2 regions of the Pseudidiomarina sp. genome follow, and region 2 is predicted to be linked to the other one. Evidence: predicted binding sites of a transcription regulator. Region 2 holds the regulator's gene; the other holds the start of a gene.
The links. The regulator ArgR, encoded in region 2, controls arginine synthesis, uptake and breakdown. The targets are predictions, from matches to a motif close to ANTGAATANNTATTCANT.

Region 1: a site for ArgR is predicted at 2,196-2,213, ahead of ACN0UN_RS05185 (aspartate aminotransferase family protein). Genes of this name have one in related genera too.

Annotation. Positions count from the first base shown of each region.
Region 1 covers NZ_JBLWWR010000004.1:42,319-45,743, forward strand. The annotation lists gene astA (arginine N-succinyltransferase) at 1-808, opposite strand, end outside; gene ACN0UN_RS05185 (aspartate aminotransferase family protein) at 827-2,029, opposite strand; gene ACN0UN_RS05190 (anthranilate synthase component II) at 2,237-2,842, opposite strand; gene trpS (tryptophan--tRNA ligase) at 2,846-3,425, opposite strand, start outside.
Region 2 covers NZ_JBLWWR010000002.1:139,943-143,367, forward strand. The annotation lists gene ACN0UN_RS03540 (DUF885 domain-containing protein) at 1-489, opposite strand, end outside; gene ACN0UN_RS03545 (Dyp-type peroxidase) at 687-1,613, shown strand; gene argR (transcriptional regulator ArgR) at 1,691-2,164, opposite strand; gene mdh (malate dehydrogenase) at 2,333-3,265, shown strand; gene rrtA (rhombosortase) at 3,290-3,425, shown strand, end outside.

The DNA.
Region 1 (3,425 bases), on a different contig from region 2:
TCTTGATATTAGAAACTTCAGCTTCTACCGTTGGACCCGCATCAAAAATATCTACATAACCGCGACAGCGAAACCCTTCACTTTGCAACATTTTTAATGCTGGGCGCGTATTATCATGCACCTGACCTATTACCGCTTGCGCCTCTGGAGGCAGCAATTTCACGTAAATAGGCAATTGCGGCATCAACTCAGCCACAAAGGTTTTTTCGCCAATACCTGTTAAATAATCTGCTTGCGTGAAATCCATTGAGAAAAAGTGCTGCTGCAACCAGCCCCAAAACGGTGATTGCCCATTTTCGTCAGATACACCGCGCATTTCAGCAATGGCCACTTCGCTAAAGCGGTTTCTAAATTCAGCCATAAACAACATGCGGAAGCGTGACAGCACACGACCATTCATATTCTTTCTAAACGGCTCGCGTAAAAACAACGTGCATAATTCACTGAACCCGGTGTAATCATTACACAGCGTGAGTGTTTCGAGTGCGTTGTAGATATCCAATTCTTTTGAATGGTGTGTCACCTTACCTAAACGGTAATGATAAAAGGCATCGGACAGGCCAACTGCAGCTTCGATAGCGCTGCAGCCAACCACTTCTCCGGTGTCCGTATCTTCCATGACAAACAAATAGCCCTCATCACCGGGCTCACTCACCTGTTCGCGCGCAAAGGCTTCTTGAGCGCGAGCAATGCGGCGACGCAATAAATCCTCGTCTACAGGCAATGAGGTAAACCCGTGACCTGATTCAACTGCACACCGGTAGAGCGCCGCATAATCCTGCGGCTTAATCGGACGAACCACTAGCATAAGGTGTCTCCGTTTGGCTTAGCCAGCAAGCTTTGCGACTGCTCGCTCAAATCGCGCCAGCCCTTCAACAATATCTTGCTCGGGGATAATCAACGACGGTGTAAAACGGATAACGCTTGGCCCAGCAATCAGGACCATGGTGCCTTCATCGGCTGCGGCGTTTAGAAAATCACGTGCTTTGCCGTCAAACTTCTCATTCAACTCTGCACCGATTAGCAAGCCTTTGCCGCGAATGTCTTTGAAAATGCCGTATTTTTCATTAATTTCCTGCAGTTTGTTTTTGAACAACTGCTCACGTACCTTCACACCTTCAAGCACGTCACTGGTATTTACGACATCAAATACAGCTTCAGCAACAGCACAAGCTAATGGGTTACCACCATAAGTGCTGCCGTGGGTGCCTGGCTTCAAATGCTGGGCAATCTCATCCGTTGTTAACATTGCACCAATCGGGAAACCACCACCAAGCGCTTTAGCGGTTGATAGAATATCTGGGCTCACACCAAGTTGCTGGTATGCGTACAGGCTTCCGGTACGACCAAACCCTGTTTGAACTTCATCGAACACCAACAACGCATTGTATTTATCACATAGCGCACGCACGCCCTTTACGAAGTCTGCATCAGGGCTAATAACGCCGCCTTCGCCTTGCAGAGGTTCCATCATTACCGCACAGGTTTGGTCAGACATGAGCTTTTCAAGTGCAGCAAGGTCGTTATAATCAACGTGTTCTACCGCACCAGGCTTCGGACCAAAGCCCTCTGAGTACGCAGGTTGGCCACCCACAGTAACGGTAAAGAAAGTGCGACCGTGAAAGCCTTTATTGAATGCAATAATTTGATTCTTTTCTGAACCAAATTTATCAAGTGCCCAGCGACGTGCCAGTTTTAATGCTGCTTCATTAGCTTCGGCGCCTGAGTTGGCAAAATACACACGATCAGCGAAGGTCGCATCTGTTAATTTCTTGGCCAAACGAATTGCTGGCTCGTTAGTAAATACGTTGCTCAAATGCCAGAGCTTGTTACCTTGCTCTGTTAGCGCTTTAACCATCGCTGGGTGGCAGTGTCCTAAACAGTTGACTGCAATACCGCCAGCAAAATCGACATATTCTTTGCCTTCCTGATCCCAAACACGAGACCCTTCACCTTTCACTGGAATCATTTTTGCCGGGTTATAGTTCGGCACCATCACTTCATCAAATAAAGCGCGATTTACGTTGATCGTAGCAGTCATAAGGTTCCCTCGTTGCCATGCAAATTAGTTTAGTTTGGCCGCTGAATAATAGCCGTATTTAGTGCGCATATTATTGCAGAAAAAAGCATCGCTGTCGTGCTTCAAGCGTAGAAAAAACGGGGGATTTCGGAGAGTTAGTTTATTTTGCAGCGCGCCTGCATAAGTATGCATGAAGCGGCAAACCTGAGTGAATAGTTAACGCAAAAATGACACTTGTCTGGCCACACAAAAGGCTAAAAACTGCCCCAAAACCTGGTGCCCATACTCGGTTTCAATTGCCTCGGGGTGATATTGAACGCCCCAGATTGGCATCTCCGCATGGCGAATTGCCATGACCTCACGTGAGCCATCTTTAGCTTCAGTCCACGCGTCCACAATAAGTTCTTTGGGAATGGAGCTGGGCGCTAAAACGAGTGAGTGATAACGTGCAACCTGAAATGGGCTTGGTAAGCCTTTGAACAACCCGTCATTTTCATGATGCAGTACCGACGTTTTACCGTGCATTACATGCTCAGCACGCACCACGCTAGCGCCAAATGCCTGACCTATGGCTTGATGCCCAAGACAAACTCCCAGTATGGGTAACTTACCAGCAAAATGGCGAATTACCTGCAAAGAAATCCCAGCCTCATTCGGTGTACAAGGGCCGGGAGAAATAACAATGCCGCTAAGTGGTAGTTCGCTGATTTCTTCAAGAGATATTTGATCGTTACGAACAACATGCACCTGTGCGTCTAATTCCCGAAAATAACGCACAACATTGTGGGTGAATGAGTCATAGTTATCGATCATTAACAGCATAAATTATGGCCGCGGTACGAATCCAATAACGTCATAAACCTTCCGTAGCGTCTTCGCAGCATGGGCACTTGCTGCGTCGGCCCCATTCGCCATAACCTGATTCAGGTAATCACGATTATTGCGCAGCTCTTGGTATCGCTGTTGAATTGGTTCTAACATAGCCACAACGGCATCAGCCGTATCACCCTTTAAATGACCATACATTTTATCTTCGTATGCAGGCACCAAATCGGCAATTGACTTGCCTGTTGCTGCCGACAAAATTGACAGCAGATTAGATACACCAGGTTTTTCTTCGGTATCAAAATAAATGCGGGCTTGCTCATCAGAGTCAGTTACTGCGCGCTTTAATTTTTTGGTGATTTTCTTCGGGTCTTCCAGTAATCCAATAAAATTATTTGGGTTTTCGTCAGACTTTGACATTTTCTTGGTGGGCTCTTGCAGGCTCATAACGCGCGCACCAACTTCCGGAATGAACGGGTCTGGTATGGTGAACACATCACCATAGATGTTGTTGAACCGCGTTGCCACGTCCCGCGCTAATTCAAGATGTTGCTTCTGGTCGTTGCCGACCGGCACTTCA
Region 2 (3,425 bases):
GTCAAAGCTCCGAAAGCTGGCGTTACGCACCATGAAGCCAAGGTTACTATGAAAGCCACCTTCAGCGTTTAGCGGCATATAATGTTCTTTGTAGGTGTAGCCATCCACTAAGTTTTGTAACCGGTAGGTCAGCATGCGGTGGTTGATTTGATTTTGTCGTGACAGTGCAGACACGTCCACCTGTTGCAACTGGGCTAACCAAACTTTCTGTTCCTCGGCGCGCTCGGCAAGGGCAGCGGCAGACATATCGGGCAATTGATTACCTTGCTGAGAGCCCTGTGCTTGCAGTTGTTCAAAAATGCCGTCAGCCAGTTCACTGTATCGGCTATCGGCACTCTCGGCCGCTTGCTGAGTGGCAGCTGCATTGGCCTGTGACGCGGTTTCTTGCGTGCTGGCGCAACCGCTAAGCAGCAGGGCAATGGCTGTCGCTGCTAAGCTGGTTTTAAACAGAGTTTTGGTGTTGGACTGTGCGGGTGTTCCTGAACGCATGATATCTCCGGCAATTGATTCAAACAGTTACATATTAACCTATGACATGAGTTTGCTAGACTTTATAATCTACATCAGTGTCAAAATATGGTAAAAACCATCATGAAAGAAAACCAATCTATCGCACAAACGCGCATGGCGCTACAAGCACGATGCGACCGACACGCAGTATTTGGCGAGGAATCTACGAGGAATCTATGACGCACGCACAGACAGGGATATACGCGGAACCCAATTTACACGGGGTGACCTTGTTGTTGAATGTCATGACAGATGACGTGGCTCATGTGCGCCGTAAACTCGCCAGAGTTCCTCAGTTGCTTGAAGACTTAGACCTACGCTTCTCAGAAGCCATGCTCAATGGCTACATTGCCATTGGCAGCGACTATTGGGACGTGGTGTACCCAGAGTCACGGCCGCTGCAACTTACCGGCTTCCCAGATTTGAACGATGGTGACCGCCAAGCCCCGCGCGAGTCAGTCGATTTGATGCTCTGTGTGCGTTCTGATCGCTTCGATGTAAATTTTCAGGCCGCGCGCACCTTGATGGAGTGGCTGGGGCACGACGTTGAACTGATCGATCAAATCAACACGTTCCGCTTTATGGACGGGCGCGATTTGCTCGGCTTTATTGATGCACCGGATAATCCGCGTGGCATGCGCCGTCGTGAAATCGCCTTAGTCAATGATGACCCAGTTTTTAAAGGCGGCAGCTACATATTCAGTCAGCGCTTTCGTTATGACCTGCGGCGCTGGGAACAATTAAGCACCGAAATTCAAGAACACGTGATAGGGCGTAAAAAAGTTACCGGCGAGCGGATCAGCGAAGCGGTATTAAGTATGGTTACCCATACCCAAAAAGCACGTTTGGTAGACGCCAAGGAACAACCCTTGGAATTATTGCGCCAGAATATGCCGTGGGGTAATTTACGTGAACAAGGGCTGCTGGGTATGTATATGACTGGAAAGCCGCAGCACGTTATCCATTGGCTTAAAAATCGTTACATTGCAGACGAGCAGGGCGATTATGATCCGTTGCTGGATTACATTGAAGCTGTAAGTAACGCGGCCTTCTTCGCCCCTTCAATCGATTTTTTGAAAAGCAAAAGCGATATTAGTCGTTAGATATTTGATATTAGAAAAACACTGTTACATCATATCTAATATCTAATATCTAATATCTAATATCTAATATCTAATATCTAATATCGTGGTTGCCCTTCGAAGAGTTTTTTGACATTCTGCAGTGTGAAATCAATCTCTGACACCTTCAGCGGTGCAATGAAAATTGTATCATCGCCAGCAATTGTGCCCAGCACACCTTCTTGTTTGCCGACCGAATCAAGCAAGCGAGCAATTAACTGGGCTGCCCCCGGCGTAGTACGAATAATCACCATCACATCATTGTGTTGTATATCCAAAACAAGCTGGGTTAATGGTGCGCGGGTGCTTGGAATGCCCAATTCTGCGGGCAGGCAGTACACCATTTCTTGCCGCGCATTGCGGGTTCGTACTGCCCCATACTTGCTTAATAAACGCGAAACCTTTGACTGACTAATATTGGCAAAGCCTTGTTCTTTAAGGGCATCGACAATGTCGCCTTGCGAACCGTAACGTTCTTCTTTTAGCAACGCCTTAAAGGCTTCAATCATGTCGTCTGGCTTTTTGTTTGGCATAAGTTTGGCTCAATCAACGCATCAAATTAATCCTCAATCATATACAGCCAGCACCGTAACGCAAGTGTTTCCGAGCACTTACGCAGCAGCTGCTTGGTTGTAATTTGGCCGAAAAAGGAGTAAAGTTTTCGCCCTAAAATATCCCCACACAAATGGATGGAGTCTGAGATGAAAGTTGCAGTTTTAGGTGCTGCTGGCGGTATCGGCCAAGCATTATCATTACTTTTGAAAACCCAATTACCTGCTGGTTCTGAATTGGCGTTATACGACGTAGCGCCTGTAGTACCTGGTGTTGCTGTTGATCTGAGCCACATCCCTACTGCGGTATCTGTTGCTGGTTATGGTAAAGACGACTTAGCGTCAGCTTTAGTTGGTGCCGACATCGTGTTGATTCCTGCGGGCGTACCACGCAAGCCAGGCATGGACCGTTCAGACTTGTTCAACATCAACGCAGGCATCGTTGCGAACTTGGTTGAAGCAATTGCTGATAACTGCCCGAAAGCTTGTGTGGGTATTATTACCAACCCGGTGAACACCACAGTTGCTATCGCCAAGAAAGTACTTGAGAAAAAAGGCGTTTACGACAAAAACAAATTGTTCGGCGTGACCACCCTGGACGTGATTCGTGCTGAAACATTTGTGGCAGAAATTCATGGCAAAAACCCAGCTGAAGTAACCGTTCCAGTTATTGGCGGCCACAGCGGTACTACTATTTTGCCATTGCTGTCACAAACCGGTTTAAGCTTCTCAGACGAGCAAATTGAAGCGCTAACCAAGCGTATTCAAAATGCTGGCACCGAAGTTGTTGAAGCAAAAGCTGGCGGCGGCTCTGCAACCCTTTCAATGGGTCAGGCAGCAGCGCGCTTCTGTTTATCGTTGGTTAAAGCAATGGAAGGTGACAACAGCGTTGTTGAATGCACCTACGTTGAAACAGACGGCAAAGACGCTTTGTTCTTCGCACACCCAGTGCGTTTGGGCAAAAATGGTATTGAAGAAATTCTGCCATACGGCAAACTGAGCGCTTACGAAGAAAAAGCAAAAGCTGACATGTTGGGCGGTTTGAAAGCTGATATCCAAGCTGGCTTAGACTTCGTTAAATAAGCCTTTAACCGAAAAGGCTGAATCATGCCAAAGCAGAGTGTCTTACCACCCCTTGTGATAAGCACTCTGCTTTTGTGTTTCTACTACCTGCTGATGCCATGGCATGACGCACTACTGATGCGTTACCCCCGAGTTATCGACGGCGCGTGGTGGCAAATCA